Regions from separate parts of the Ramlibacter sp. JJN2-2R genome, predicted to be linked through region 1. Evidence: predicted binding sites of a transcription regulator. Region 1 holds the regulator's gene; each other region holds the start of a gene.
What was found. The regulator FNR, encoded in region 1, switches genes on or off when oxygen is low (the NO sensors DNR and NnrR bind a similar motif). The targets are predictions, from matches to a motif close to TTGATNNNNATCAA.
Positions count from the first base shown of each region.

Region 1 (10,126 bases):
CCGCCAGCCCGGCCTCCAGCGCCAGCACCCGTTCGGCGGCGTGCAGCCGGGCGCCGAGTTCCGCCGGCCGCAGCGGCTTGGCCAGGAAGTCGTCGACCCCGGCCTCCATCGCCACCTGCAGTGCCTGGTGGTCGGCGGAGGCGGTGAGCATGATGCAGTAGACGTAGTGCTCGCCGGGCCGCGCGCGGATGGCGCGGCACAGCGCGAGGCCGTCCATGCGGGGCATGTGGCGGTCGGTGACCACCAGGTTGAAGCCCCCCTGCGCCAGCTGCTCCAGCGCCTCGGCGCCGTCGGCGGCCTGCGCCACCTCGTAGCCGCGCGACTCGAGGAAAGCGGCCAGCAGACCCAGCAGCAGCGGGTCGTCGTCGACGAGGAGGGCCCGGATCGCCTGCGCCACCGCCTTCAGTCCTGCGGTGCCGCGGCGAGCAGCGCGCGCAGCGCGAGCCCGGCGCCCTCGAAGTCCGAGGCGGTGCGGGCGGGCCGCTCCATCGCTTGCTCCAGTTCCTGCTCCATCGCGCGGGCGCGCTCGCCCAGCGCGTCCAGCCCGAACGTGCCGGCCGATCCGGCCAGCGTGTGCACCGCGCGATGCAGTTCCTCCAGCGCCGCTCCGTCGGCGGGCGCGGCGCGGCAGGCGGCCAGGCGGGCCTGCACGTCGGCCAGCCGCGCCGGCAGCTGCGCCCGCCAGTCGCGGCGCAGGGCGGCGTAGCGTTCCTCGAACGAGAGCGGGGCGGCGGACGGCGCGGGGCTCATGGCGGCGAAGGTACCACGCGGCCTGCGCCCGGCCGGGCACGGCGGGGGATCGCAGCGGCGATCAACCTCGTCCTACAGCCCCGGCGGCCGAGCCTGCCTAGCATCCGTGCCAGCCACCCATCCACCCACACCATCACCTGGAGAGCCAGCCATGTCGGGCAGCAACGGGACATCGAGCGGCCGCAAGGACGAACGCATCGACGTGACCTGGGACTACGCGGTCTGCGCGTGGGCCCGGCACTTCAACACCAGCGAGAAGCAGGTCAAGGAAGCCGTCGCCGCCGTCGGGGACCGGGCCGACAGCGTGCGCGCGCACCTGGAAAGCAGGCGCCAGTCGCGCAGCGAGCGGCCGTCCGGCCGCTGAATCAGGCCGCCTGGCGCTCCAGCGCGGGGCCCACGCCCACGGGCGCCGGCGCGCTCAGCACGATGCGCGTGAACAGCCGGTCGTAGCTCGGATCGCGCACGTCGGTGGTGAGCGGGTCGCGCCCGGCCGCGAACTCGGCGTCCAGTTCGGCCCAGTCCTGCGGCCCCAGCGATGCCTGCGCGGCGGGCAGCAGCAGCGTCTCCTCGGCGCGCATGTGGCCCAGGTAGAACTCCACGTAGGCGCCCAGCGCCGCGGCGAAGGCCGCGCGCCGCGGCTCGCCGAGCAGCTCCCAGCCGAGCAGCAGGTGCTGCAGCTCGCGCACCCGCCCTTCCCCCTGCATGTGGTCGGCCTCGAGCTTCTGGATCACCGGCATCAGGTCGGGCCGGGCGCGGGCGATCTTGGGGAACAGCAGGTTCGACTCGCTCGGGTGGTGCAGCCGCTCGGGGAATTCGTCGATGTAGAACAGCATCGCGCGCATCACGTCGAAGAAGCGGCCGGGCGCGTCGCCCGGGCCCCGATCGAGCATCATGCCCAGCGACCGCAGCACCGCGGCCACGGCACCGTGTTCGTCGCGCAGGACCTGCAGGGCGGAGTGGGTGGTCATCCTGGCCTCGCTTTCAGTGCACGCGCGTTTCGAGCGCGCGGGTCAGCCCCGGCAGGTCGAGGATGCGGATGTGGCGCTTGTCCACTTCCAGCAGGCGCTGCTGCTGGAAGGCCGAGAAGGTGCGGCTGACGGTCTCGAGCTTCATGCCCAGGTAGCTGCCGATCTCGGCGCGCGTCATGCGCAGGTGGAACTCGCTGGGCGAGTAGCCGCGCGCCTTCATGCGCTGCGAGATGTTGATCAGGAACGCGGCCAGGCGCTCCTCGGCGTTCATGCTGCCCAGCAGGACCATCAGGCTGTGCTCGCGCACGATCTCGCGGCTCATCAGGCGGCCCATGACCATCTGCAGGTTGGTGCTGCCCACCGACAGCTCGGCCAGCTGCGAATACGGGATCGAGCAGATCTCGGCGTCCTCGAGCGCCGTGGCGCTGCTGGCGTGGCGGCCCTGCGCCAGGCCGTCCAGGCCCATCAGCTCGCCGGCCATGTGGAACCCGCTGACCTGCTCGCGGCCGTCGGCCAGCGTCAGGCTGGACTTGAACGTGCCGCTGCGCACCGCATAGATGTTGTGGAACCCCTCGCCCTCGCGGTACAGCGTCTGTCCGGCCTTGACCTTGCGGCGGCCGAACATCAGGCCGTCCAGCCGCTCCACCTCGTTGCCCGTGAGGCCGCACGGGAGGCACAGGTCCTTCAGGTGGCAGCTCGAGCACAGCGTGGTCAGCGTCGTCGGCGCCGGGGCGCGGGTGTCGCGCACGGGGATGAACTTCATCGGCGCGGGGCGGGCTGCTTCGAGGGTCGCGGTGTTGTTCATTGTTGGTCCTTGGGAAATCAGTGCACGGGACGGGCCGAGACGTCGGCCACGGCGGCGGCGAGCTGGTCGAACTCGCTGCTCTTGTCGAGGAAACGGTCGGCGCCCTCGCCCAGGTACCGCTTGCGGTAGGCGGGCGCCGAGTTGTTGGAGAAGACGACGAAGGCGATGCCGGGCTCGGCCTGGCGCACCGCGCGCAGGACCTGCAGGCCGGTGCCGCCCTCGAGCTGCACGTCCAGGACGACGACGTCCGGCCGGGCGGCCAGGATGCCGTCGATGGATCCCTGCGGCGTCTCGGCCTGGCCGACGATGTCCATCTCGCGCACCGACAGCAGCTGGGCGACCCGCTCGCGGATGGCGGCGGAGTCGTCGGCGAGGAACACTCTCACGTGATGCATGGCGCTGGGCATGGGATGGACTTTGCCCGGCGTCGCCGCCGTCCGACATCGGCGGGCTCCGAACCGCGGCTCGGAGTGCTCCGGAAAACGGCCGGGCGGACCGCCGAGGCGGCCTAGGACGATTCCTAGGCCGCACGTGCCTCGGGGAGGCCCCGTCACTCGTGGCGCAGGGCCTCGATGGGATCCATGCGGGCGGCGCGACGGGCGGGGAAGTAGCCGAACACGACCCCGATCGCGGCCGAGAAGGCAAAGGCCAGCAGCACGATCGAGGGATCGAACACCAGCGGCACGTGCATCAGCCGGGCCAGCAGCACGGACGCGCCGATCGCCAGCGCGATGCCGAGCACCCCGCCCACCGACGACAGCACCACCGCCTCGATCAGGAACTGCAGCAGCACCTCGCGCTCCAGCGCGCCGATGGCCAGCCGCACGCCGATCTCGCGCGTGCGCTCGGTCACGCTCACCAGCATGATGTTCATGATGCCGATGCCGCCCACCAGCAGGCTGACGGCGGCCACGGCCCCCAGCAGCATGGTCATCACCTTGGTCGTGCCCGACAGCGTCTCGGCGATCTGGCGCGTGTCAAGGATGTTGAAGTTGTCCTCGTCCGCGTCGCTCAGCTTGCGGCGCTCGCGCAGCAGCTGCCGGATGGCCTGCTTGACCTGGTCGGCGTCGGCGCCGTCGCGCACCGATACCAGCAGCGTGCCCACGTTCTGGTTGCCGGTCAGGCGCCGCTGCACCGTGTGCAGCGGCAGCACCACCAGGTCGTCCTGGTCCTGGCCCATGCCGGCCTGCCCCTTGGCGGCCAGCACGCCGATCACCTGGCAGGAGAACTGCTTGACGCGCAGCTGCTGGCCCAGCGGGTCGGTGCCGCCGAACAGCTGCCGGCGCACCGTCTCGCCGATCAGGCACACGGCCGCGCCGCTGCGCACCTCCGGCTCGGTGAACAGCCGCCCCGCGGCGACCTTGCGGTTGTTGGTCTCGAAGTAGTCGAGCGTGGAGCCGGTGACCGAGGTGGACCAGTTGCGCCCGGCGTAGACGGCGGTGACGCCGCTGCCCTGCGAGGGGGCCACGGCGCGGATGCCGCCCACCTGGGTGGCAAGGGCCTGGGCGTCCGCCTCCTTGAACGGCGCGGCGCCGGCCTGGTCGCTGCCGGGGCCGAGCCGCTGGCCGGGGCGGACCATCAGCAGGTTGCTGCCCAGGCTGGAGATCTGGTTGGACACCGAGAGCGTGGCGCCGTTGCCCAGCGTCACCATCGTGATCACGGCCGCCACGCCGATCACGATGCCCAGCACCGTGAGGAACGAGCGCATCAGGTTGCGCCGGATCTCGCGCAGCGACAGCAGGAAGGTGTTCCACCACATCTCAGGCCGCCTCCGCCGCGCCGGCGGCCTTGCGGGGCGTGCGCTCGTCGCTGGCGATGTGCCCGTCGACGAACCGCACCACGCGCTGCGCGTACGCGGCCATCTCGGCCTCGTGCGTGACCATGATGATGGTGATGCCGCGCCCGGTGTTCAGCCCGCGCAGCAGCTCCATGATCTCGGCGCCGCGCTGGCTGTCCAGGTTGCCGGTGGGCTCGTCGGCCAGCAGCACGGTGGGACCGGTCACCAGCGCGCGGGCGATGGCCACGCGCTGCTGCTGGCCGCCCGACAACTCGGCCGGCGTGTGGGCCTCGCGGCCGGCCAGGCCCACCGCAGCCAGCGCCTCGCGCGCCTTGGCCCGGCGGGTGGCGGCATCCTCGCCGCGGTACAGCAGCGGCAGCTCCACGTTCTCCTGCGCCGAGGTGCGCGGCAGCAGGTTGAAGCCCTGGAACACGAAACCCAGCTGGCTGCGGCGCAGGCGCGCGCGCTGGTCGCGCGTCATGGTGTGCACCGGGATGCCGTCGAACAGGTACTCGCCCGCGCTCGGCGTGTCCAGGCAGCCGATCATGTTCATGCAGGTCGACTTGCCCGAGCCGCTGGGGCCCATGATGGCGACGAACTCGCCGCGCCGGATGTCCAGGTCGACGTCGCGCAGCGCGTACAGCGCGGCCTGCCCCTGCCCGTAGACGCGGCTGATGCCCCGCAGGCGGATCAGGGGCGTGTCGCCGGCGACCGCCGTCACCGGGCCGCCTCCGCCCGCTGCTCGACCACCACGGCCGCCCCGGGCTGCAGCCCGCCGCCCGCGACCTCCGTCAGGCGGCCGTCCGACAGGCCGGCGGTGACGGGCACGGCCCGGGGCTGGCCGTCCTCCAGCACGTAGACCTGCCGCGCGCCCGCCGTGCTGCGGGTCGAGGCGCGCTTGGGCTGCTGCGGGATGCGCGGCAGCAGCCTGGCGGTGATGCCGCCGCCGGCACTCGCGGCCGCCGCGGCCGGCGTGAAACGCAGCGCCGCGTTGGGCACGAGCAGCACGTTGCGGCGCTCGGCCGCGCGGATCGAGGCCGTCGCCGTCATGCCGGGCCGCAGCGAGAGGTCCTCGTTGTCCACCTGCAGTTCCGCCACGTAGGTCACGACGTTGTCCTTGGTGGTGGAGCCGTAGCTCACGCGCCGGATCGTCGCCGGGTAGTCGCGGTTCGGATAGGCGCTGACGGTGAAGGTGGCCTGCTGCCCTTCCTTGACGATGCCCACGTCGGCCTCGTCCACGTTGACCTGCAGCTTCATGCGCGTGAGGTCCTCGGCCAGCGTGAACAGCGTCACCGCCTGCAGCGAGGCGGCCACGGCGTTGCCCGGATCGACGGCGCGCGACAGCACCATGCCGTCCATCGGCGAGCGGATCGAGGCCTTGCGCAGGTTGGTCTCGTCCACGCTCGCGGCCGCCCGCGCGTCGGCGATGCCGGCCTGCGCGCTGGCGACCTGCGACTGCGCCCGCGCGAGCGCCGCCTGCGCCGTCGCCAGTTCGCTGCGCGACGGCACCTTGCCGCCGCTCAGGCGCGCCACCTCCTGCAGCCGCTGCAGGTTGCCCCGCGCCTCCTCCACCGTCGCGGCGGCCTGCCGGGCGCCGGCCAGCGCGACGCCCAGCGCGGCGCGCGAGCGGGCGACCTGGTCGCGCAGCTTGGTGGTGTCCAGCTCGGCGAGCACCTGGCCCTTGGCCACGCGGTCGTTCACGTCGACGTGCACCTTGGCCACGGTGCCCGAGAGTTCGCTGCCGATGTCGACCTTGTTGGTGGGCTGCAAGGTGCCGTTGGCCGTGACCTTGACCACCAGGTCGCCGCGCGCGACGGGCTCGGTGAGGTAGGTCGGCCCGGTGTCGGCGGGCGTGCGCAGGAGCCACCAAGCCCCCGCCAGCAGCACGACCGCTCCGGCCGCGATCCAGGCGGCCAGCCGGCGGCGGCGCGAGCGAACGCCCGCCCCGACCAGGTCCTCCAAAGCCGTGCGGGTGGCGTCGTTCATGACGGAGCCTCCGCACCGCCCGGCAGCCAGCCGCCGCCGAGCGCCTTATACAGGCGCACCCGGGCCGTGGCCAGTTCGCCGCGCGCCGCGACGACGGCGTCCTGCACGTTCAGCAGCGTGCGCTGGGTCTCCAGCACGGTCTGGAAGTCGATCAGCCCGGCGGTGTAGCGATGCTGCGCCAACAGCTGGGCATTGGCCGCCGATTCGCCGGCGCGCTGCAGCGTGGCCACGCGCTCGCGCCCGGCCGCCAGTCCGGCCAGCGCGTCCTCGACGTCCTGCAGCGCCTGCAGCACCTGGGCGCGGTAGGCGGCGCGCGCGGCATCGAGCGCCGCTTCGCGCCCGGCGAGCACCGCATCGCGCGCGCCGCCATCGAACAGCGGCTGGGCCAGCGAGGCGAGCAGCGACGCCGCGGCCGCGGTGCTGCCGACCGCGCCCAGCGTGGCGCCGGTCCAGGCGAGGCTGCCCTGCAACGCGAGGCCGGGCTTGCGCTGCGCGTCGGCCTGCGCCACCCGCTCGGCGGCGGCGCGCAACTGCTCCTCGGCCGCCAGCACGTCGGGGCGTTGCCGCAGCAGCTGTGCCGGGAAGGCGATCGCCACCTCGCCGGTCCCCGCGGGCACGGCGGCCGGCTGGCGCAGCGCCGCCAGCAAGGCGCCGGGGGCGCGGCCGGTGAGCACGGCGAGCGCATGCGCGGACTGGTCGGCGGCCCGGCCCAGCGCGGGCACCTGCGCCCGCGTCTGCTCGGCCGCCGTGGTGGCCTGCTCGACCTCGATCGACGTCGCCAGCCCCGCCTGGTTGCGCCAGCGGCTGATCTGCAGCGTGTCCTCCTGCGCGGCCAGGTTCGCCAGCGCCACCGCGGCGCGCTGCTGCGCGACGCGCAGGTCCACGTAGGCGAGCGCCACCTCCGCGGCCACCGACACGCGGGTGGCGGCCAGGGTCGCGGCGCCGGCGCGCTCGAGCGCGGCCTGCGCGAGCACGCCGCTGCGGTTGGCGCCGAACAGGTCGGCCTCCCACGAGGCGTCCAGGCCGACGCTGGCGGTGTTGCGGCTGGCCGTGGCCGCGGTGCGGCTGCGAGCGGCGCTGACGGAGCCCGCCACCACGGGCAGCAGCGCCGCGGCGGCCTGCTCGCGCGCGGCGCGGGCCTCGCGCAGATTGGCCTGCGCCAGCGCGACGCCGGTGTTGGCCGCCATCGCATCGGCCACCAGCGACGCCAGCGTGGGATCGCCGAAAACGCGCCACCAGGCCGGCGCCGGCGCGCCACCGGCCGGCACCGGCTGCGCCCACGCGGCGGGCGGCGCCGGTGCGTCGGTTGCCGTCGGTGCCACGGGCGTCGTGCCACAGCCGGCGGCCAGCAGGACCGGGAGCAGCGCCGCCAGCCACGACGCGCGCAAAGACGCGCGCAAGGACGCTCGCGACGACGCCAGCGAGGACGCCTGTGAAATGGCCAGGCAACGCGCGGGCCGGCAGCCGCCGGTCGGCCGGGAGGGGATGGAAGGCGTCATGGTGCGTCGCGCCGGCGCCGTCCCTCGCGCCACGCTCGCCGGTGCGAAAGCCATGATGCGCCGCGCCCGGCCTTCCCGGCTTGCGGCAGGTCATGCCCGGCCGGCCTCACAATCGCCCGCCATGCCCACCGTCCCGTTCGCCCCCCGCCTCGCCCTGCTGCTGATCCTTGCCGGCGCGCTCGGTCCGGCGCGGGCGCAGGACCCGGAGCAGCATCCCTTCAAGCTCACGCTCGGCGAGTACCACCTGTCCGGTGGCGGAACGCCGTCAGGCCCCGCCCACGACGTCAACCTGCGGCACACCTCGCGGCTCGGCAATGCGTGGCTGGGCTGGTACGACGACCGCTCCAACGGCTTCCAGCAGTGGCGGGCCGGCTGGGACCGCCAGTTCGACACCGGCGCGCTGCGCGTCCAGCCGTCGGTGCAGGTGGCTTCGGGCGGCTTTCGGGGCGGCAGCCTCTACGCCGAGGTCGGCTCCACGTGGGTCGCGGGTGCCGGGCTGGGCCGCACCAACCTGCGGCCCTATGCCAACCTGAACTTCGACCCCAACGACGCGATCACGGTGGCCGCGGGGCGGCGCTGGGGCGAGGCGCGCTCGCTCATGCTGCAGCTGGTGGCCGACAACCGGCAGAACCCGGACCAGCGGCACCTGCACCTGAACTGGCGCGAGTCGCTGGCGGGCGGCGAGCGCCTGACGCTGGACCTGCTGGCCAAGCGCGGCACGGTCGAGGGCGAGCGCATCCGCCGCTGGGGCGTCTCGGCCACCTACGACTGGCCGCGGGTGTTCGTGCGCGTGGCCTGGGACCCCAAGGTCAACTTCACGCCGCAGGACATGCTGCGCCTGTCGGCCGGCGCGCGGTTCTGAGCCGCGGCGGCGGCGCCCGCTACTCGTCGATCAGCCCGTGCTTGAGGGCGTAGCGCACCAGGTCGGTCGGGTTGTGCAGCGACAGCTTGGCCATCAGGTTGGCCTTGTGCGTGCTCACGGTCTTGACCGACAGGTTGAGCGCGGTGGCGATGTCGGTGACCGAGTCGCCGGCGGCCAGGCGCCGCATGACGTCGAACTCGCGATCGGTCAGCGACTCGTGCGGCGCGGCGCCGGCGCCGCCGGGCATGGCGCCCAGCGCCAGTTGCTCGGCGACCTCGGCACTGATGTAGGCGCCGCCGCCGGCGATCTTGCGCAGCGCCTGCACCAGCTGGGCCGGCGCGCTTTCCTTGGTGAGGTAGCCGCTGGCGCCCGACTTGATGGCGCGCACGGCGTACTGCGTCTCCTGGTGCATGGACAGCACCAGGATGCGCAGCCTGGGTTTCTCGGCCTTGACCAGCTTGATCAGCTCCATGCCGCTGCGACCGGGCATGGACAAATCGAGCACCAGCACGTCGAAGTCGAGCTCGCGCACGCGCTGCATCACCTGCGTGCCGTCGGCGGCCTCGCCCACCACCTGCAGGTCACCGGCCTCGCCGACGATGCGCTTGAGCCCCTCGCGGACGATGGCGTGGTCGTCGGCGATGACGATGCGGATCAAGCGTCCTCCTGCACGGGGATGCGTGCCTCGACGCGGGTGCCCTGGCCGGGCGCGCTGCGGATGTGGACCTTGCCCTTGAGCAGGTGGGCGCGCTCGCGCAGGCCGACCAGGCCCAGCGACTGGGGCTTGCGCGGGCCGGCGGACTCGAAGCCGACCCCGTTGTCCTGCACGCTCAGCACCATCTCCTGTCCCTCGCGCGCCACGCGCACCTGCACGAAGTCGGCCCGGGCGTGCTTGCCGACGTTGGCGAGCGATTCCTGGACGATGCGGAACACCGCGGTGGCATAGGGCTCCTGCAGCTCGAGTTCCTCGTCGAGGTCGAGCTCGCAGCCGACGCCGGTGCGCTGCTGGAAGTTCTGCACCAGCCATTCGATGGCCGGCGCCAGGCCCAGGTCGTCCAGCAGCAGCGGGCGCAGGTCGGCCGAGATGCGGCGCGTGGCGGCGACGCTGGCGTCGAGCATGGCCAGCATCTGCGACAGCTTGGCCGTGGCGCCGTCGGGGTCGGTGCGCAGGTTCTCGCGCACCCACAGGGTGTCCATCTTCAGCGCGGTGAGGGACTGTGCCAGCTCGTCGTGCAGCTCGCGCGCGATGCGGGTCTTTTCCTGCTCGCGCACGGCGCTGGCCTCGGCGGCGAACAGCGCCAGCTCCTCGCGGGCGCGCACGCGCTCGGTGACGTCGCGCAGGATCACCGTGTAGAGCTTGCCCTCGGTGGTGTCCAGCTGCGAGATGGACGCGTCCATCGGGAACTCGGTGCCGTCCTTGCGGCGGCCCAGGATGACGGTGCCGTCGCCCATGCGGCGCGAGGTGACGCCGGTTTCGCC
Region 1 is NZ_CM173226.1:1,418,537-1,428,662, reverse strand. Features, by position in the region: gene AC3ANR_RS07030 (PP2C family protein-serine/threonine phosphatase) at 1-397, opposite strand, end outside; gene AC3ANR_RS07025 (Hpt domain-containing protein) at 403-750, opposite strand; gene AC3ANR_RS07020 (DUF3606 domain-containing protein) at 902-1,114, shown strand; gene AC3ANR_RS07015 (hemerythrin domain-containing protein) at 1,116-1,718, opposite strand; gene fnr (fumarate/nitrate reduction transcriptional regulator Fnr) at 1,732-2,481, opposite strand; gene AC3ANR_RS07005 (response regulator) at 2,541-2,918, opposite strand; gene AC3ANR_RS07000 (ABC transporter permease) at 3,074-4,282, opposite strand; gene AC3ANR_RS06995 (ABC transporter ATP-binding protein) at 4,284-5,021, opposite strand; gene AC3ANR_RS06990 (efflux RND transporter periplasmic adaptor subunit) at 5,018-6,286, opposite strand; gene AC3ANR_RS06985 (efflux transporter outer membrane subunit) at 6,283-7,686, opposite strand; gene AC3ANR_RS06980 (hypothetical protein) at 7,907-8,647, shown strand; gene AC3ANR_RS06975 (response regulator) at 8,667-9,305, opposite strand; gene AC3ANR_RS06970 (PAS domain-containing sensor histidine kinase) at 9,302-10,126, opposite strand, start outside.

Region 2 (10,126 bases), 230 kb from region 1:
GATCCGGGCGTCCTCGACCAGGTGCAGCGCGCCCTCCGTGGCGCGTGCCAGGTAGGCGCCGAGGCGCCGCGCATTGGCCGGGTCGGTCAGCCAGTCGGCCACATACCGCGAGGGATCGTGCTGGCGGATCAGTTCGACCAGCGTCCGGGGCGCCAGGAACTTCTCCTTGACGAAGGCGGACAGGTTGTCGGCGATGCGGTCCTTGCTGCGCGGGATGACGTCCGTGTGCGCCGTGATGAAGGGAATGCCGGTGGGGATGCGCCGGAACAGTGCGCTCACCGCGAACCAGTCCGCCAGCCCGCCCACCATCGCCGCCTCGGTGATCGCGCGGATGGCGAGCACCCACGGGTTCGGGGGGAGCAGCATCGTGATCCCGAAGATGCATGCCGCGGCCGCGAGCAGCAAGCTGGCCTTGCGCTTCGCGGACGCGAGTTCCTGCCGTTTTTGCTCCACGATGCCCTCCGTGCGGCCGCGTCCTGGCGCACGGCATCCGGAGAAGCGAAGTCCCCAGGTCCGAGCACGCGCCGCAACGCAGTCTGCCAGAGACGGATGCCTGCTTTCGTCGGCGGAAGGGCAGTCCAGTTGCGGGTCTGGACGGCGACTTGACGGTAGTTTCACTCTGGCGTGCCGGTCGACATTCCCGAGAATCGATCGCCATGGTCTGGACCGTGAGGGCGCCGGATCCGTTCTTGAGTACGAAAGGAGCACCAGAGATGAATCACGACAACGACGACATCCGGCGGGCGCGCGTCCATCTGGCCGCGGCGAACCGCCTCGCCGTCTACGACGACCTGGAAGAGGGCATCGACAACCACTTCACCATGCGCGTGCCCGGGCAGGAGGACCGGTATCTGGTCCTGCCGTTCGGCCTGCACTGGTCCGAGGCGAGGGCCAGTGACCTGATCGTGTTCAATGAGGCGGGCGAAGTGCTGGAAGGCAACGGCAGCCTGGAGCTGAGCGCCCTGAGCATCCACGCCCCCCTGCACAGGATCACCGGCGCCAACGTCATCCTGCACACCCACCAGACATGGGCGCTGGCGTTGAACATGCTGGAGGACAACCGCCTGCTGCCCGGCAGCCAGACGGCCGCATTCCTCACGCGGAACATCGCCTACGACGACGGGTACACGGGACTGGCCGCTTCGCTGAGCGAAGGGGAACGCCTTGCAGCCGTCCTGGGCGACAAGCAGATCATGTTCATGAAGAACCACGGTGTCCTGGTGGTCGGCGACACCGTGGCACAGGCGTACCGGCGGCTGTACAAGCTGGAGCGTGTTTGCCGCGCGCAGGTCCTGGCCATGTCCACCGGCCGGCCGCTCGCGCTGCTGGACGAGACCATGGTGAAGAAGGTGGAGGCGCCCAACCCTCGCAACAGCCACTCGCAGGCGGAGCGCGAGGCGCTCTATTTCGCCGCCATGATGCGCGTGCTGGATCGGGAGATGCCGGGCTACGCGGACTGAGACGCGATGCTGAAGGCAGCCCCGTCACAGGCGGATCCCTGTCGATTTGCGACGCAACGCGCGTTCGAGTCCTGGCTGCGGGAGAACCACGCATCGTCCGATGGCGTCTGGCTCCTGATCGCCAAGCCTGGCACCGAGGCGCCGACGGTCACCTACCCGCAGGCGGTGGAAGTGGCCCTTTGCTACGGCTGGATCGATGGGCAGAAGAAGGCACTGGACGGACAGCACTGGCTCCAGCGCTTCACGCCCAGGCGCGCGAACAGTGTGTGGTCGAAGACCAACCGTGAAAAGGCCGAGGCGTTGATCCAATCGGGTCGGATGCAGCCAAGTGGAATGGCGCAGATCGACCGGGCAAAAGCCAACGGGCGATGGGAGACCGCTTACGACGGCGCCCGGACCGCCGTGGTCCCCCCTGATCTGCAGGCAGCCCTCGACGCCGTGCCCGAAGCACGCAACTTCTTCGCCCAGCTCAACGCCGCCAACCGCTATGGGGTCCTCTGGCGTGTTCAGACGGCGAAGCGGCCCGAGACGCGAGCCAGGCGCATCGAAACGCTGGTGGCGATGCTGGCCCGAGGCGAGAAGATCCACGGCTAACCGGGCGGCGCGTGGCCGATTGCGGTGCAGGCGCGCTTTGAGGGTTAACCCTGGTCTTCCGTTGTCGAGAACGACGATCTTGCTTCGTCGTGGGCTTGCAGGCTGAGTGCCACCGATCACGGAAACACTGACGGGAACGCACTCGCCGCGCACTGATGAACGCGAAAAACCGCCATGAAACTTCTTCTGACTTCCGCCGGCATCCGGAATTCGAGCATCCGCGACGCGCTGGTCGGCATGCTTGGCAAGCCCATCGCCGAATGCAACGCGCTCTGCATCCCCACCGCCGGCCATGGGCATCCCATGATGGGCCCCAGCCACTCCTGGCGCTTCGTCAGCGGACGCGAACCTCGATGTCCGATGGTCGAGCTTGGCTGGAAATCCGTGGGCATGCTGGAATTGACGGCCCTGCCGAGCATTGGTCGGGCGCGATGGGAGCCTTGGGTTCGCGCGGCGGACGCCCTGCTGGTCAACGGAGGCGACGCCGTGTTCCTGGCCCATTGGATGCGACAGTCAGGGCTGGCCGACCTGCTGCCGGCACTGGACGACACGGTCTGGGTCGGCCTGAGCGCTGGGAGCATGGTGATGACCCCCCGCGTCGGTGACGACTTCGTTTCGATCCAGCCGTCCATCACCGGGGATGACCGTACGTTGGGGATCGTCGATTTCGCGATCTTCCCGCACCTGGATCACCCTGACCTGGCGTGCAATACCCTTGCCAACGCGCAGAGGTGGGCGGGCGGCATCGAAGGTCCTGCCTATGCGATCGACGATGAGACCGCCATCAAGGTGGTCGATGGCGTCGTGGAAGTGATCTCCGAGGGGCACTGGCAGTTCTTTGCGCAGCGACCAGTGCTGGGCTGATGCCCACATGCACTCATGTTCAGGAGCGTCGTCTGCAGATTGCCAACAGGCGCATACGGCCCAGGCACCGGACCGCACGATGCCCGCTCAGGCCGCGGAGTGCCCCGAGGCGGGCGTCTGGAAGTTGCGCAGCAGCCGTACGGAGGCCTTGCAGACTTCGTCGAGCAACAGCACGCTGGACGCGACCAGCACGGCCAGTCCCCAGTCGGCCAGCGTCAGGTCGACTGTGTCGAACACGGCCTGTGCCGGCGTCCAGTGCACGACCACGACCTGCAGCGCTGCCACGGCGCCGAGCGACAGCCACAGCGCGCCGTTGCGCAGCAAGTGGCGGTTGAAGGCGGAGCCGTGTTCGGCGCGCGCGTTGAAGATGTTGAAGAACTGGAACAGCACGAATCCGGTGAACGCCAGAGTCAGTGCATAGGCCTCGCCTTCGTCTCGTGCATGGTGGAACAGTGCCAGCGTGCCGACCGCCATCGTGAGGCCGTACACGAACAGCCGCAAGAGACGTGGCAGTGCCAGGATCTGCGCGTCCGTGCGGCGGGGCGGCTCATCCATGAGCCCGGCCCGGGCCGGCTCAACGCCCAGGCTCATGGCAGGCGGCCCGTCCATGATGATGTTGATCCAGAGGATCTGGATCGCGGTGAACGGCGTCGTCCAGCCGAGCAGGCTCGCGCCGAGCACCGCCTGGATCGCGCCCATGTTGGTCGACAGCTGGAAGCGCACGAACTTCACCATGTTGTCGTAGATGGCGCGGCCCTCCTCGACGGCGCGCACGATGGTGGCGAAGTTGTCATCCGTCAGGACCATCATCGCCGCTTCCTTGGTCACCTCGGTGCCGGTGATCCCCATCGCCACCCCGATGTCCGCCGTCTTCAAGGCTGGCGCGTCGTTGACGCCGTCGCCCGTCATGGCCACGACCTGCCCCGCGTCTTTCAGCGCATTCACGATGCTGACCTTGTGCTCGGGCGCGACGCGCGCGAACACCGCCGTTTGCGTGATGCGCGCGGCAAGTGCATCCGGTGCCAAGGCATCCAGGTCGCGCCCGTCCATCGCCTCGCCTTCAAGCCCGAGATCGCGCGCTATCGCCGCCGCAGTGGCGCGGTGGTCGCCAGTGATCATCTTCACCGCGATGCCGGCGCGGCGGCACAGCGCAATGGCCGCGCGCGCCTCCGGCCGCGGCGGATCGATGATCCCGACCAGGCCATACAGCGTCAGGCCTTCCATGTGCGCCATCAGGTCACCCGCGGCATCGAAGTCTCGCGCGGGGATGTCCTTGCCGCCCACGGCGATCACGCGCATCGCCTGGCGCGCCAGATCGTCGTTTTCTGCCGCCCAGTGAGACCGGGCAGCGGCGTCAATCGGCAGATCGCCGTTGTCGGCCAGATGGCGCGTGGCGCGCGCGAGCAGCACATCGGGGGCCCCCTTGACGCACACGCGCACATGTTCGCCGTCACGGTGGAAGGTGGCCTGGAACTTGTGGGCCGAATCGAACGGGATCTCGGCGATGCGGGGGTGCTCCTGCGCCACCCGATCGGCGGAAACGCCGCCCTTCGCCGCCAGGGCCAGCAGTGCGCCTTCGGTCGGGTCGCCAACCAGACGGCCCTCATGGATGCGGCTGTCGTTGGCCATCACGGCGGCGTGCAGCAGGCGCTCGAGCACGGGCAGCGACCCCGGGCTGACCTCTGCGATCGCTCCAGAGGCTCCATAGCCCTCGCCGGTCACCGCGAAGCGTCCCCCGTGGCAGGCCACCACACGCGCGGTCATCTGGTTCATCGTCAGCGTGCCGGTCTTGTCCGAGCAGATGACTGTCGTGCAGCCCAGCGTTTCCACGGCGGCCAGCTTCTTGACGATGGCGCGATGCTGGGCCATGCGGTGCATACCGATTGCCAGCGTGACGGTCACGACGGCGGGGAGCCCTTCGGGGATCGCGGCGACCGCCAGCGCAACCGAGGTCAGCACGACCTGCACCAGCGGCTCGTCGCGCGCCCAGCCGAGGGCGAGTATCAGGAGGATGACCAGCCCAGCGATCAGCGCCAACCGGCGCCCGAGCACGTCGAGCTGAACCTGCAATGGCGTCGGGCCGGCTTCGGCTTGGACCAGCATCCTGGAGATCCGGCCCATCTCCGTTGCCATGCCGGTCGCGGTAACCAGCAGCTCGGCGCGGCCGCGGGTCACAACCGTGTTCATGTAGGCCATGTTCACGCGCTCGGCGAGCGGCGCCTCCGCCGGCACGCTGCGATCGGCATCCTTGGCCACCGAGTGGGACTCACCCGTCAATGCGGCCTCGTCGATCTCGACGTTATGGCTGGCGAGCAGCCGCCCGTCCGCCGGCACGCGGTCTCCCGCTTCCAGCAGCACCAGGTCGCCCGGCACCACTTGCGCAGCCGGCACTTGCTGGACGACTCCGCCGCGGCGAACGCGTGCGACCGGCGAGAGCATCTTCTTCAGCGCCGCCAGCGTGGCCTCCGCCCGATGCTCCTGCCAGAAACCGAGCAAGGCATTGAACAGGACCACGACCAGGAGGACCACCACGTCCTTCACGTCTCCGATAGCGCCCGCGAGCGCAGCCGCGCCGAGCAGCACCAGGATCAGCAGGCTGCGGAACTGGTCGACAAACAACGCCCACTTCGACCGGGGCTGCTTGTCGGCCAGCCGGTTCTCGCCATGGCGCGCCAGCCGCGCGGCGGCCTCGTCATCCGGCAACCCTGCCGCTGGATCCATGGCTTGGCCCGCCGCGGCCAGGGAGGCATCGAGCCGATGCCAGGCCCGCGCGGAGGCCATCGGCGTGCCCGTGTCGAGACTGGGCGCGGTCATGGGGCGACGCGTCGGTTCGCCCGTCGATCCGTCGCAAGGCTCATCGGCACCCCGGGATCGCGGCGCCGACGCCGATGGCTCTTCATGCTGGCCATGAACGCCTCCTTGTTGCTGCTGAGAAGGATGCTCGCCGAGCCGGTCGATTGTGACCAGCAACGACTGCCGCCGCTTTGACTGGCCTCAAGCTGAAAGAAGAAGGGGCGACGGCTCACCGCTCGGCGAAAGAAGGGGCGACGGCTCACCGCTCGGCGAGCACGCCCGCCGGTTGCGGCAGGCAGTTTTGCTGCAGCGGCACGGTTCACGGCCCTTCTTGGTCTTCTTGATGGAAGCGCGGAGCGCTTGCAGAGCGTCGCGCCTCATGAACGAGATGCACTACATCCATGGGGGCCGTCGTGCTGCACGTGACGCGGGGGCGGCACACGCCGACCCGCACCCCCCGCGATCACCAGTCGTGCCTGGTCAGCAGGCTCGAGCCAGTGTCGTCTTCCGTGCGCTGAAAAGGCAGACTTGCGCGCGGCGCCGATGTGCTACTGCGAGGATGGCCTGAACCTTCCGAACAGCGCCCATGCGCCGAGCAGTGCCGCGGCGGCCAGGGCGATGGATGCGGTTCCGAGCAGGTGCGCCGGGTCGTCGTGCACGAACTTGAAAGTTGCCACCAGCGACTCGATGGCGAGCGAGATGACGACGACCAGCAGGAAACGCGAGAGCACCCGGCCCATCCTGGCGCCATGGCTCAATCGTGTCTCGCGGCCGAATTCTTCCTCCAGGATGGTGTCGGCAAGCTCCAGGCTAGCCATGGCGATGGTCAGCATCGCGACGCACTCGAGGATGGCATCGAAGCGCTTCGTCAGGGGCAGCGACGTGCCCGGATGCACGGCGTTCCAGAGTTCCACCGCGCCAAACGCGATCAGCGAAAGCGCGCAGAGCGCGAACAACACGACGATGGCGACATAGCCGACCGCGAAGATGCGCGTGAACTGGTGCATTTCGATCCCGCTTCGGAATGGCCACTATAGGCGAGCTATGGGGCAGACAACACACAGATATTCATGCGGCCGCCCTCCGCATTGATCTCGCGCAAGCGCGCCTGCCTGCGCGGGCCCATGCTGCGCCACAGGAGGGCACAGCCATGGCCGGGATCCGGTCGAGTTACTCCCCCGGCCGGCGCGCCGCAGTCGGCACCGCCGCCGCCGGTTTGGCCGGCTTGCTCACGCCGCAGCCAGCGCTCCCGCGGGCCTGGACGCGCTTGCCGCCGCCGTCCATGCCCGCTTTGCCGGTGCAGGATGCGCTCGCGCGGCGACGCTCTGTGCGCAGCTACGCGCCCGGCGCGCCCTCACTGGCGCAGATCTCGAGCCTGCTGTGGGCGGCACAGGGCCTGAGTGGACGAACCGGGCTCAGGACCGCACCCTCGGCAGGGGCGCTCTACCCGCTGGAGCTCTACATCCAGACGTCGCCAATGGACGGCTTGGCAGCGGGCGCGCACCACTACATCCCGGCGGCGCACGCGCTGGAACCCGTGCAGCTTGGCGCTGAGCGGGGGCCGCTGGTCGAGGCCACGGCGGGGCAGCGCGCGGTGGCCGAAGCGCCACTGGTCGTGGCGATCACCGCTGTCGCCGCCCGCACGGCCGCCAAATACGGCCCGCGCAGCGGGCGCTATGTGGCATTCGAGGCCGGCGCCGCTGCCCAGAACCTGGCCTTGGCCGCGGTGGCGCTCGGCCTGGGCTCGGTCGTGATCGGTGCACTCGACGAGGCAGCGGTCGCCCGCGTGCTGCGACTGCCGGCCGGGACCGATCCGGTGGTGCTCATGGCGGTTGGGCGCCGATAGCGCCCGTCGCGCTCCCGGCCAATACCAGGCGCCCGGGTGTCGTCAGACCCGTCCGGTGCGTTCAACGATCCGACTGCTCGACGACGACCTCGCTCAACTGCACCACCGGCACGATGTCGGTGTAGTTGGCGATATCGCCCCGGATCTCGGCGCTGTGCTCCTGGCTGGCGACCAGATAGCCTTCGGCTCGTGATCGCCGACGCTCCTACCCTTCGCGCGGTCGATGGAGCCTGGGACGTCCGTCCCGGCCGATGCAGTTCACTTGCGAAATGTCCACTTCTGGCCGGAAGCGGAAATGCGCTCCCAAGCCCGCTATTCGGTGACACCTTCGCGCAGCCAGCGCATCGCTGGATGCGAGCCGGGCAGCATGCCTGCGACGAGTTCGGTCGCGAGACGCAGTCCGGTGTTGCTGTTCGTCAGGACGACCAACGCCGTGCCACGCGGGCGGTTCCCCATGACGAACGACCTCATTCCTGCCATCTTGCCCCACTGAAAGAATGTATCGGCGGCGGGCTCCACGCCCCAGCCTAGTGCCCAGCCGATGTCTGGTTCCGTCATCTCGGGCGGCGCATGCAAGCGCTCGATCTCCCTCGAGGGGACCATGACGGCTGGCGCAAACCACTGTTGCCACGTAGTGCGGCGCAGACGGTCACCGCGGAGCACCGCGCGCGCAAACGCGGCGTAGTCCGAGGCAGTTGTCTTGAGCGAGTACGAGGCGTTGGCTGCTGCGGGCCGATGAGGCGCCAGGCGGACGCCTGCGTCATGCGGGGCTGCCTCGTTCCCGGTGAATGCATCCCGCCATTCAAGGCTGGACGATGCCATGCCGAGCGGGCCGAACACGAGGCGCCGAATCGTGTCTTCGAGCGGTTCACCAGTCTTCGCTTCGACGGCGAGTTGCAGGTACATGAAGCCTACGCTCGAATAACTGAACCACGCCCCGGGCTCAAAGAACATGCGCAGCGGCTCCTTGCCGCGGACGTTCTGCAGGCCGCACGTATGCGAGAGGAGATGGTAGGCGGTGATCCTGGCCGCTCTCGGATCGTCGGGCACCAGCAAGCGCGTGAATTCGGCGAGCGGCTGGTGAAGGTCCAGGACACCCTCGTCCGCGAGTTGCAGCGCGGCGAAAGCAACGAGCGGCTTCGTCAAGGACGCCACGTCGAACACAGTGTCGGAGGTGACGGGCAGGCCTGTCACGGCGTCCCGCGTCCCCGCGACCGCCACTTCGATGCAATCGCCTTGCACGAAGGCGACGCTGGCGCCCACGGCGGAAGTAGCTGCCACAAGTTGCGGGAGTTTCTCGAGCATCGCGCGGATTTCGCCATATCGCCCGGGGCGGGTCAACTGCACTCCCGAGGGATGCACGACTGCTTTCGACGCGCAGCGGACATGCGTTCCCGCGTCTGCGAGTTCCTACCTAGCGATCAGCATCGGAAGCGTCTGCAGCCGATGCGGGCAGACCAAAGACGCGGTCGAACGCCCACGTGAAGGCAATGGCGTAGACGAAGAAGAACACGAGCAGCCCGAGATTGGCGGCGAACGCCGCCTTCCATGAAATCTCCAGCCAGATCGACATGACCGGCGTCAGGATCACCGTGAGGCCCCCCTCGAACCCCAAGCCGTGCGCCAGCCGCCTCGCGAAGGAGCGGCCGCGGACGGCCTGGCGCGACTCCCAGCGCTCGAAGATCCAGTTGAAGACGTAGTTCCACGTGAGCGCGATCGTGGACAGGACGACAGCCAGGCCGAAGGTGGATGTTTGCGACTTGGAGAAGGCAAGGCTCAGCGCGGGCCCCACGACGATGATGGCGATCACCTCGTACAGGATGGCTTGGAGGACACGGCGGCTTGTCGATGACATGAGGGGAGGAGCGTGCGCCGGGCCGTCCCGGACCTTCTTTCCCACGGCGGGGGAGGCCGTTCCTCCTCGCGTCCGCTCGTCGTGTGCGGAGCGCTTGCGTGATTGTAGAGGCCGCGCCGCTAGCAGCGGCGTGATGCGCAGCTTTGGGCAGACGTCCGCTTGCGGCCAGGAGCACGGCGCAGGCCCTTGCTCATGGAGATCGAGCGGTCGATGTCGTCCGCTTTCCTCGAAAGCATCCGGCGGTCGATGGCGGCGCGCCCGTCGGGCGCGAACATCGTCCCGATCTCGTCCAGGGGGCCTGCTGCGTTCAGCCCTCGGGCAGGCGGATCGCCTCACCCAGGTGCTGGTAGACGGCGGCGATGCGCCGCAGGTGGCGCGATTCAGGATGCGCCAGCAGCCAGAGCGAGGATTCGCAGCCCTCCAGCGGGTCTGAGAGCACCTTGAGTTGCGGCTCCACGTCCAGCATGAACAGCGGCACGATGCCCACCCCCAGGCCGGCCTTGATCGCATCCACGACGCCGACGATGCCCTCGACGAGGTGGCGCGGCGCGACCTTCGGCAGGTGCCTGCGCCGCCAGCGCACGGAAGGGTGCTCCGGCATTGCTTCGTCCGGCCCGATCCAGTCCGCCTGCTCGAAGGCTGGCGACCTTGTGCCGCGGACGCGCAGACCGCAGACGGCGAAGCGGATGGTGCCGAGGCAACGGCCGACAAGGT
Region 2 is NZ_CM173226.1:1,192,914-1,203,039, forward strand. Features, by position in the region: gene AC3ANR_RS05855 (DUF445 domain-containing protein) at 1-366, opposite strand, end outside; gene AC3ANR_RS05860 (class II aldolase/adducin family protein) at 714-1,460, shown strand; gene AC3ANR_RS05865 (YdeI/OmpD-associated family protein) at 1,467-2,054, shown strand; gene AC3ANR_RS05870 (Type 1 glutamine amidotransferase-like domain-containing protein) at 2,229-2,918, shown strand; gene AC3ANR_RS05875 (cation-translocating P-type ATPase) at 3,006-5,732, opposite strand; gene AC3ANR_RS05880 (hypothetical protein) at 6,260-6,718, opposite strand; gene AC3ANR_RS05885 (SagB/ThcOx family dehydrogenase) at 6,862-7,557, shown strand; gene AC3ANR_RS05890 (serine hydrolase domain-containing protein) at 7,870-8,862, opposite strand; gene AC3ANR_RS05895 (PACE efflux transporter) at 8,972-9,367, opposite strand; gene AC3ANR_RS05900 (LysR family transcriptional regulator) at 9,720-10,126, opposite strand, start outside.
Region 2: a site for FNR is predicted at 5,903-5,916, ahead of AC3ANR_RS05875 (cation-translocating P-type ATPase). Genes of this name have one in related genera too.

Region 3 (10,126 bases), 1.7 Mb from region 1:
CGCGTTGGTGAGGATCAGGCCGTCCGGGCTGACGATGAAGCCCGAGCCGAGCCCGCGCACCGGCACTTCGCGCGGGCGCCCGCCCTGGCCCTGCTGGAAGCGGCGGAAGAACTCGAACGGATCGGCCATCTCCTGCGGGTCGACCTCGAGGGCGGACGTCTTGCGCATGCCGTTGACGCTGATGTTGACCACGGCGGGGCCGAAGCGCTCGGTGATGCGCGCGAAGTCCGGCAGCGTGCTGGCCGCCGGCACCGGCGCCACGGGCGCAGGCGCGGCCGCAGCGGCGGCAACGGGCGTGGATTGGGCGTGGGCGCGGTGCAGCAGCAGCTCGTTGCCCACGGCGCCGCCGAATCCGGCGGCGGCCATCGCCAGCACGAGCGGTGCGGCCTTGGCGGTGATGCGTTGCATGGTCGGTTCCTCCGATGGAATGCGGGATGCGATGCCATGCAATGTGCGCCCGGGGGCTTAGGCGAGGCTTAAGGGGTCCGGCGCGCCGGGCGGTCTGGCGCGGGTCGATCCGCCGCTTGCTGCTGGATGCCGGGTCGAGCCCGGCATGACGGCGCTGCTGGATGCCGGGTCTAGCCCGGCATGACGGGGGTGAAGGCTTGTCATTGCGGGCTTGACCCGCAATCCAGTCCGGTCGGCCATCCTGCGAGCTGGGTTCGAGCCGGCATGACCCGGACGAAGGTCCGTGATTGCCGGACCGCCCGCAATCCAGCCCGGACGCCGGACACCCGCTCGTCGCAGGATGCCACCGTCCCAGCGGCATTGGAGGATGTCGCATGGACTGCTTCGTCTACATCATGGCCAGCCGGCGCAACGGGACGCTGTATGTCGGCGTCACGAGCGACCTGATCCGCCGCGTCCACCAGCACAGGGAGTCGCTCGTCGACGGCTTCAGCAAGCGGTATGGGACCCACCTGCTGGTCTGGTTCGAAGCCACGCCCTCGATCACCGGGGCGATCGAACGCGAGAAGCAGCTCAAGAACTGGAAGCGGGCATGGAAGCTGGCGCTGATCGAACGGCAGAACCCACAGTGGCTGGACCTGTACGAACAGTTGCTCTGACGGGCCTCGTCGCTGGATGCCGGGTCAAGCCCGGCATGACAGGGGTGGGTGGGCGGGCCGCGGGCTCGGCTCGCCGTTGCCTGTTGGGTCAAGCCCGACCCGCCATCGCACGGTGGGTCAGGCCCGCAGGCCTGTCTTGGCGGGCTTGACCCGCCATCCAGTCTCGACCGCCATCCGGGCCGCGGATGCCGATTCGGCTCAGCTGCTGGATGCCGGGTCGAGCCCGGCATGACAGGAGTGGGTGGGCGGGCCGCGGGCTCGGTTCGCCGTTGCGCGGTGGGTCAAGCCCGAACGCCTGTCATGGCGGGCTCGGCCCGCCATCGCACCTTGGGTCAAGCCACATCACCTGTCATGGCGGGCTCGACCCGCCATCCAGTCCGGACCGCGGCCCGAGCCGCTGATGCCGATCCGCCACCATTCCAGACAGCGCGCCTCGGCCCGATCCCGGCGTGACCGCCGCTCCCCGGGCGCCCTACGCCCCGAACCGCACGTCCACCCGCAGTCCCCCCAGGCGCTGCGACCGGCCGAGCGTCACCGTCGCGCCGTGCCGCGCCGCGATCGTGCGGACGATGGCCAGGCCGAGGCCGCTGCCGGGGGCGCCGGACTCGGCGGCGCGGTAGAAGCGGTCGAACACGCGCTCCCGGTCCGCCGGCGCGATGCCCGGCCCGCTGTCCTCCACGGCCAGCTGCACGGCGCCGCCGGCACGGTCGATCGAGATGTCGACGCGGCCGCCTGCGGGCGTGTACTTGACGGCGTTCTCCAGCAAGTTGCGCAGCAGGATGCGCAGCGCCTCGGCCTGGCCCTGCACCTGCGCCTCGCGCTCGGTCTCCAGCCCGACGTCGATGCCCCGCTCGCGCGCCGCGGGCAGGACTTCGGCGACGGCCTCGCGCGCGAGCTGCTGCAGTTCGACGGGGCCGGGCGCGCCGGCCGGGTCGCCCTCGGCGCGCGCCAGCACCAGCATCTGGCTCACCAGCCGGATGCTGCGCTCGATGCCCGATTCGAGCCGCTGCAGCGCCGCCTCGCGCTGGGCGTCGTCGGCGCCGCCGCGCCGCAGCGCCTGCGCCTGCAGCTTCAGCGCCGCCAGCGGCGAGCGCAGCTCGTGCGCGGCGTCGGCGACGAAGTGCCGCTGGGCGTCGAAGGCCAGCCGCACCCGCCCGAACAGCAGATTGAGCTCGCGCACGAGCGGCAATACCTCCTCCGGCAGGCCCGACTCGGGCAGCGCCGACAGGTCGTCCGCCGGCCGCGCCGCGACCTGCCGCCGCATCCGCTCGACCGGTTCCAGCGAGCGCGTGATCAGCCACCACACCGCCGCCATCAGCAGCGGCGCCAGCAGCGCCACCGGCAGCATCGCGCGCAGCGCCAGGCCGCGGGCGCGGGCCAGGCGTGCGTCGCGGTCCTGCGCGACCTGGATCGTGTGCTCGGGCGTCTGCAGCGCGTAGACGCGGTAGTGGGTGCCCTCGACCAGCACGTCCGAGAAGCCGAGCAGCGCCTGCGAGGGCAGGGCGGCGCCGGTGGAGCGGAAGATCTGCACGCCGTCGGGCCCCCAGATCTGCACCTGCAGGTCCAGCGCCTGCGGCGCGGCGCCGTGGTGCACCGAGCGGGCCAGCTCGCGCAGGTGCTCGTCGAACAGCGCGTCGGCCTCGGTGAGTGCCGATCGGTACGCGGTGCCCGCCTGCAGCACGGACACGAGCGCGATGGCCGCCAGCACCAGCCAGAGCAGCTGGCGCCGCAGCGAAGGCGGGGCGGCGGCGGGGCTCATTCGCGCGGCACCACGTAGCCCAGGCCGCGCACGGTCTGGATCAGCTCGGCGCCGAGCTTCTTGCGCAGCCCGTGGACGTAGACCTCCACGGCATTGCTGCTCACCTCGTCCTTCCAGCCGTACAGCTTTTCCTCCAGCTGCGCCCGCGAGAGCACCACGCCCGGTCGGGCGATCAGCGGTTCGAGCACCGCCCACTCGCGCGCCGACAGCCGCACCGGCTCGCCGTTGACCGTGGCCTCGCGCGTGGCAGGGTCCAGCGTCACGCCCTTGTGGCTGTAGACCGGCTCGCCGCGGCCGGCGCTGCGGCGCAGGAGGGCGCGGATGCGCGCCAGCAACTCGTGCGTGTCGTAGGGCTTGACCACGTAGTCGTCGGCGCCGGCGTCCAGGCCGGCGATGCGGTCGCCGACGGCATCGCGCGCGGTGGCGACGAGCACGGGCACGGCGGACCGGCGCGCTCGCAGGGCGCGCAGCACGTCCAGGCCGTCGCGCCGCGGCAGGCCCAGGTCCAGCAGCACGAGGTCGTAGCTGCCGGTGGCCAGCGCCGTGTCGGCCATGGCGCCGTCGCGCACCCAGTCCACGGCGTAGTGCTCGGCGCGCAGGGCGTCGAGCACGGCTTCGCCGATCATGGTGTCGTCTTCGACCAGCAGGATGCGCATCGCGCCGCCATTGTGCGGCGGGTGCGCTTAAGCCGCGCTTAAGCGTTCGCCCGGTACTGCCGGCTCAGCCGGCGACGAGGTCGGCGTACTCCGGGTGGCGCCGCAGGTACGAGGCGACGTACGAGCAGGTGGCGACCACCTTGTTGCCGCACCGGCGCGCGTCGTCGAGGGCGAACTTCGCCAGCTGCCCGGCCAGCCCGCGGCCTTCGAACTGGGGGCCGACCTCGGTGTGCACCAGGTCGAGCGTGCTGCCACGCTCGCAGTATTCGATGCGGCCGGCGGTCTGGCCGTCGACCTCGATTTCGTAGCACGCGCGCTCGGCGTTGCGGCGGATCTGCGGGGCGGTCGTGTCGCTCATCCGGCCATGGTACGGGGACGCAAGAGGCGGCGTGTAGGAACGCGGCGCGCGATGGGGCCGTACGGAGGCAGGAGCCGCCGGTGCCAGGTTCCGTGGCGGGCGGCGCCCGGTGCCGGTTCGCGGCCGGCACGACCAAGCCCGCGGGAGCGGTCAGCCGCGGCGCGCGGCCCGCTGCTCGCGCAACCCCTGGCAGGCCTGGCAGTACGCCGTCGCGGGCAGGGCGGCCAGGCGGCGCGGGTCGATCTCCTCGCCGCACTCGATGCACAGCCCGTACGTGCCGTCCTCCAGGCGGCCACGCGCGGCGTGCAGTTGGTGCAGTTCCGCCAGGGCGGCCGCGGCCTGGGCCTCGTCCACCGTCGCCTGCGTCTCGGCCACGGCCATGTCCTTGAAGTCGGCCACCGAGCGGTCGTCGCCCACGACGGCGGCTTCCAGGGTGTGCTCGCGCAGGAGCTCGTGCAGTTCGGCCTCGCGGCGCGCGAGGAGCTGCCGGATGCGGACGGGGTCGTGGGTCGGGGTCATGGCAGGTCCTTGGGATCAGCCCGGCCATTGTGGAAAGCCGCGCGCCCGGATCGCTTGATCTGGCTCAAGCTGCCGGCGCGCCGCCGCCGCCGGTTGACCCACGTCAACCCCCCGGCGGTCCCCCGGCCCCACCATTGGCGCACCGACAACGAGAGAGACGCATCATGGTGTTCAAGCACATCCTCCTGGCCACCGACGGTTCCGAGGCTTCCGAGGGCGCCGCCCGCCTGGCCGTGGCGATGGCGCGCGAGCAGGGCGCGCGGATCACGGTGCTGTACGTCGTCGATCCCTATCCGTACCTGGGCATCGGCGAGGCCAACCCCATGGGCTTCCAGGCCTACATGGGCGCCGCGCAGGAACACGCGGCCCAGGCGCACGCGCGCGTGCTGGCGCTGTGCGACCAGGGTCCCCGGGTGCAGGTGGACCTGCGGCGCGTCGAGGACGTGGCCGCCGCCGCCGGCATTGTCGACAGCGCGCGCGAGGTGGGGGCCGACCTGATCGTCGTCGGCTCGCACGGCCGCAGCGGGCTGCCGCGGATGCTCCTGGGCAGCGTGGCCGCCAAGGTGGTGGCCCAGGCCACCGTGCCCGTGCTGGTGGCGCGTTGATCTCGACCTCGTCGTTGTTGTCCTGAGCGAGGCCGAGATGACCATTCCCGTTTCCGAAGACCTGCTGCGCCGCTACGACGTGCCCGGCCCGCGGTACACCTCGTACCCGACGGCCGACCGCTTCGTCGAGGCCTTCACCGCCGCCGACTACGCCAACGCCCTGGCGCAGCGGCGCGAGGCCACGGTGCCGCAGCCGCTGTCGCTGTACGTGCACATCCCGTTCTGCGAGTCGCTGTGCTACTACTGCGCCTGCAACAAGATCATCACCAAGCACCACAACCGGGCGCAGGTGTACCTGGAGTACCTGCAGCGCGAGATCGACCTGCACGTCGCGCACCTGGGCACGCGCCCCACGGTGTCGCAGCTGCACCTGGGCGGCGGCTCGCCCACCTTCCTGTCCGACGCCGAACTGCACCACCTGATGGCGATGCTGCGCCGCGCCTTCGAGCTCGCGCCGGGCGGCGAGTACTCCATCGAGGTCGACCCGCGCACCGTGGACACCGGCCGGCTCGAGGCGCTGGCCGCCATGGGCTTCAACCGGCTGTCGTTCGGCGTGCAGGACTTCGACCCGATCGTGCAGAAGGCCGTGCACCGCGTGCAGCCCGCCGAGCAGGTGTTCGCGCTGGTGGAGGACGCGCGCCGCATCGGCTTCGAATCGGTGAACGTGGACCTGATCTACGGCCTGCCCAAGCAGACGCCGCAGTCGTTCGCGCGCACGCTGGAGCAGGTGGCGCAACTGCGGCCCGACCGCATCGCCCTGTACGGCTACGCCCACCTGCCCGAGCGCTTCAAGCCGCAGCGCCGCATCCTGAGCGCAGACCTGCCGATGGCCGGCGCCAAGGTGACGATGCTGTCGCAGGCGCTGGGTGTGTTCCTGGATGCCGGCTACACCTACATCGGCATGGACCACTTCGCGCTGCCGACCGACGCCCTGGCCGTGGCCAAGCGGCAGGGCCGCCTGCACCGCAATTTCCAGGGCTACAGCACGCAGCCCGACTGCGACCTGATCGCGCTGGGCGTCTCGGCCATCGGCCGCGTGGGCGCCACCTACAGCCAGAACGCCAAGTCGATCGAGGAGTACTGCGACCTGATCGACCAGGGCCGGCTGCCGATCGTGCGCGGGCTGGCGCTCACGCGCGACGACCTGGTGCGGCGCGCGGTGATCATGGCGCTGATGTGCCAGGGGCTGGTGCAGTTCGAGACCATCGAGGTCGCCTGGCTGCTGGACTTCCGCAGCTACTTCAAGCAGGAGCTGGAGCAGATGCAGGCGCTGGCCGACCAGGGCCTGGTGACCATCACCGACCAGGCCATCGAGGTGACGGCCGAGGGCTGGTTCTTCGTGCGCGCAGTGGCGATGGTGTTCGACCGCTACCTGCAGGCCGATCGCAACCGGGCGCGCTTCTCGCGCATCCTGTGACGGCGGGGCCCGCGTGATCACCGCCACGCTCGCCGGCACCGCGCTGCTCATGGGCATCGCCGGCGCGCCGCATTGCGCCGCGATGTGCGGCGCGGCGTGCGGCGGGCTCGCGCAGGCCGGCCGCGCGCCGGGCCGCGCGCGCTGGCTGTTCCAGGCCGGGCGGCTGGCGGGCTATTCGACGGCGGGGGCCCTCGCCGCGGGCGCGGTGCAAAGCTTCGCCTGGCTCACCACCCAGGCCGCCGCGCTGCGTCCCGTGTGGACGATGTTCCACCTGGCCGTGCTGCTGTGGGCGCTGACGCTCGTCGTGCTGGCGCGCCAGCCGGCGTGGGTGGGCGGCGCCGGCCGCAGCGCGTGGATGCGCATCCGGCCGATGGCGCAAAAGAGCGGCGGGCTGTTCACGGCCGGCGCGCTGTGGATCTTCATGCCCTGCGGGCTGCTGTGGTCGGCGCTGCTGGTGGCGTCGCTCAGTGGCGGACCAATGGAGGGCGCGATCTCGATGGCGCTGTTCGGCGCCGCCAGTTCGACCGGGCTGCTGTTCGGGCCCTGGCTCTTCGCGCGGCTGCAGGCCGCCGGCAACCGGCTGCGGCAGGACTGGGGGACGCGGGCGGCGGGCGTGCTGCTCGCCGGTGCGGCGGGGTGGGCACTGTGGATGGACCTCGGCCAGCGCATCGCGCTTTGGTGCCGGTGAGCCGCGCGGCCGGCCCCCGGCGCGTCACGGCTTCGGCGGCGGAATGGGCCCGGCGAAACTGCCGTCGCCCAGGTCGGCCAGCAGGACCCAGTCGGTGGCGCCGGCCAGGCGTGCTTCGAGCTGCGGCTCCGGCGCCTCGGCCGGCTTGATCTCGACGACCACCGGCGGCGCACCCCCGGCGGCGTGGTACCAGTAGAAACCGGGCTCGGTGATCTGTTGGGCGGCGAGCATGGCGCATTTATACGCCCGCCCCACCGTCGAGCGCCGGCCTTCGCCGATGCACGAATGGCTGGGCGATCCGCCCCCGTTCAGGGCGGCGGGGCCGGGGGTCCCACGGCAGGCATCTCGAGGAGCTTGCCGAACGCCTGCGCCTGCAGCAGCTGCAGGAAGATGGCATCCGCCGACGCGCGCAGCTCGACCGACGTCTGCGCCAGTCCGGGCGACGTGCTGTGGGCATCGCGAGCCGGGCGCGCGGCCCAGTACTCCGCCTGCGTCGCCTCGCGGTGCGCCTGCTCCCATGCCTGGAGCAACGCCAGGCTCTCGTCACTGAGTCGGTTCATCGTTGGCGTCGATGCAGTGGGTGGCGGGCTGGCAGGTCCGGCGCCTCAGGACGACCGGCTCTCGCCGGCATCGTGCCGCGGAGTCGTCGTCGTTCGACCGCTGCGCGACGGGTGCGCCGCCGGCAGGGGCGGGCGGCGCACACGCGGGGCCGGCGCGAAGGTGAGCGTGGACATTTCCAGCGATGGTTCGATCTGCTCGCGCTCCGACCGCCGGCCCATCAGCTGCCGGCCGAACAGGGACACCAGCAGGACCAGCAGGCCGGTGCCGAGGCCGGCGCCCAGCAGCAGGCCGCGCGATGCCTTCAGGGCGGCAGGGGGGTGGAAGGCCAGTGCCAGGCAGCCCACCGCGGCGAATGCGGCCACGATGGCCAGGGTGTTGGGGATGCTGGGTGGAACGACATGGCGGCGGTGCATACGACTCGACTGCGACTGCGGCATTTCAGCCTAACGCGCGGCGAAGTGAACGCAAAGGGGGGACAGACCCCGGTGTGGTTTGGAGCCGACGCACGCTGACACCTGGGCGACGCGAAAACGGCTTGGCGAGGCAACCGGCGGCGTGCAACCGCGCGTAACAGGCGGCGCACCACGCCGCTGCCCAACGGCTGGGACAGCCGCGCGGCTGAAGGTGCACGCCGCAGAGCTGCTTACACCTTCTCCCACCTGGATTCAGGGCTTTGCCAAACATGCAATCGTGGCTGAAGCTTGAAAGCGCTCGGGGTCGCCCGCCACCCCTGCCGCTCGGCTGCCAGGACACGGCGGGAAGGGAGAAACAGGCCATGCAGCGTCGCTGGTCGATGACGCCATTGCCCTCGGGGCGGGGGTGTGGCGATGGGCCGTGAGGAAATGACCCAGGTCGCGGCCGCCGAGCCGTTGGAACAGCGCGCCGACGCGTTGCCGCCGGCGCGGGCGGCGGAGCCGGGGCCGCCGGCCGACCACATCTCCTGCGCGGCGGATTTCGATGCCGAGCGCTGCCGGGCGCTCATGCGGGTGCTCACCTCCATCGTCTGGATCACCAGCGACGACGGCCGGTTCACCACGTTCCAGCCCTCGTGGTCGTCGTACACCGGCCAGGGCTGGGCCGAGCAGGAAGGCCTGGGCTGGCTCGATGCCGTGCATCCGGACGACCGCGAACCGCTCGTCGCCGCCCTGGTCGCCGCCCGCCAGAGCCAGCGCGTGTACTTCGTCAGCGGGCGGCTGTGGAATGCGCCTACCCAGAGCTACCGCCGCGTCGAGGCCCGAGGCGCGCCGATCGTCGATGCGTCCGGACGGCTCAAGGAGTGGGTGGGCACCTGCAAGGACGTCGAGGACCTGGTGTCGGCCGAACAGGTGCTGCGCGACTCGGACCGCCGCAAGGACGAATTCATCGCCGCGCTGGCGCACGAACTGCGCAACCCGCTGGCGCCGATCCGCAACGCGGCGCAGATCCTCAAGCTGCGCGGCAGCGGCGACATGCAACTGAGCTGGGCCCGCTCGGTCATCGAGCGGCAGGTGGGGCAGATGGCGCACCTGCTGGACGACCTGCTGGACGTCAGCCGCATCGCGCGCAACAAGATCCAGCTGAACAAGTCCCGGGTCACGCTGGACTCCGTGCTGGACACCGCCATCGAGAGCAGCCGGCCGCAGTGGGAACAGCAGGGCCAGCATTTCGAGCTGAACATGCTGAGCGGGCCGATCTATGTCGATGCCGACCCGGCCCGGCTGGCGCAGGCGTTCACCAACCTGCTGACCAACGCCGCCAAGTACACCGACAGCGGCGGGCGCATCGGGCTGACCGTGCGCCGGGAAGGCGCGATGGCCGTGGTGGTGGTCGAGGACAACGGCATCGGGATCAGCCCCGAGATGATGCCGCGGCTGTTCGAGATGTTCAGCCAGGCACCGGCGGCGCTGGAGCGCTCGCAAGGCGGCCTGGGGATCGGGCTGTCCATCGTTCGGGCCCTGGTGCACATGCACGGCGGCACCGTGGAAGCACGCAGCGAGGGACTGGGCCGGGGGAGCACGTTCACCGTCAAGCTGCCCGCGGCCGCGCAGCGGCTGGCGCCCCACCCGCCCGCGGCCGCCATGGCCCGGGCCGGTGCCAGCCTGAAGGTGCTGGTGGCCGACGACAACGCCGATGCGGCCGAAACCACCTCGGTGCTGCTGGAGATGCTGGGCCACGACGTGCGGGTGGCGCGCGATGGCGAGGAGGCACTGCAGATCGCCAGCCGCTTCGCGCCCGACGTCGCCCTGCTGGACATCGGCATGCCCAAGCGCAACGGCTACGAGGTGGCCACCGAGCTCAAGGCCGCCGATCCCGACATCACGCTGGTGGCGATCACCGGCTGGGCCCAGATCGAGGACATGAAGCGGGCCGTGGGCGCCGGCTTCGACCAGCACCTGGTCAAGCCGGTCGATCCGGACCAGCTCGTGGCCCTGCTGGCACAGTTGCGCCGGCCGGCGCGCTAGCACCGGATGCGCAGCATCGCCATGCCCGGCCCCGGGACCCGCCTTTAGACTGCGC
Region 3 is NZ_CM173226.1:3,155,390-3,165,515, reverse strand. Features, by position in the region: gene AC3ANR_RS15320 (DegQ family serine endoprotease) at 1-408, opposite strand, end outside; gene AC3ANR_RS15315 (GIY-YIG nuclease family protein) at 783-1,067, shown strand; gene AC3ANR_RS15310 (ATP-binding protein) at 1,540-2,826, opposite strand; gene AC3ANR_RS15305 (response regulator) at 2,823-3,482, opposite strand; gene AC3ANR_RS15300 (GNAT family N-acetyltransferase) at 3,547-3,840, opposite strand; gene AC3ANR_RS15295 (TraR/DksA family transcriptional regulator) at 3,991-4,359, opposite strand; gene AC3ANR_RS15290 (universal stress protein) at 4,524-4,964, shown strand; gene hemN (oxygen-independent coproporphyrinogen III oxidase) at 5,002-6,381, shown strand; gene AC3ANR_RS15280 (sulfite exporter TauE/SafE family protein) at 6,398-7,069, shown strand; gene AC3ANR_RS15275 (hypothetical protein) at 7,094-7,300, opposite strand; gene AC3ANR_RS15270 (hypothetical protein) at 7,378-7,629, opposite strand; gene AC3ANR_RS15265 (hypothetical protein) at 7,675-8,043, opposite strand; gene AC3ANR_RS15260 (hybrid sensor histidine kinase/response regulator) at 8,473-10,071, shown strand.
Region 3: a site for FNR is predicted at 4,453-4,466, ahead of AC3ANR_RS15290 (universal stress protein). Genes of this name have one in related genera too.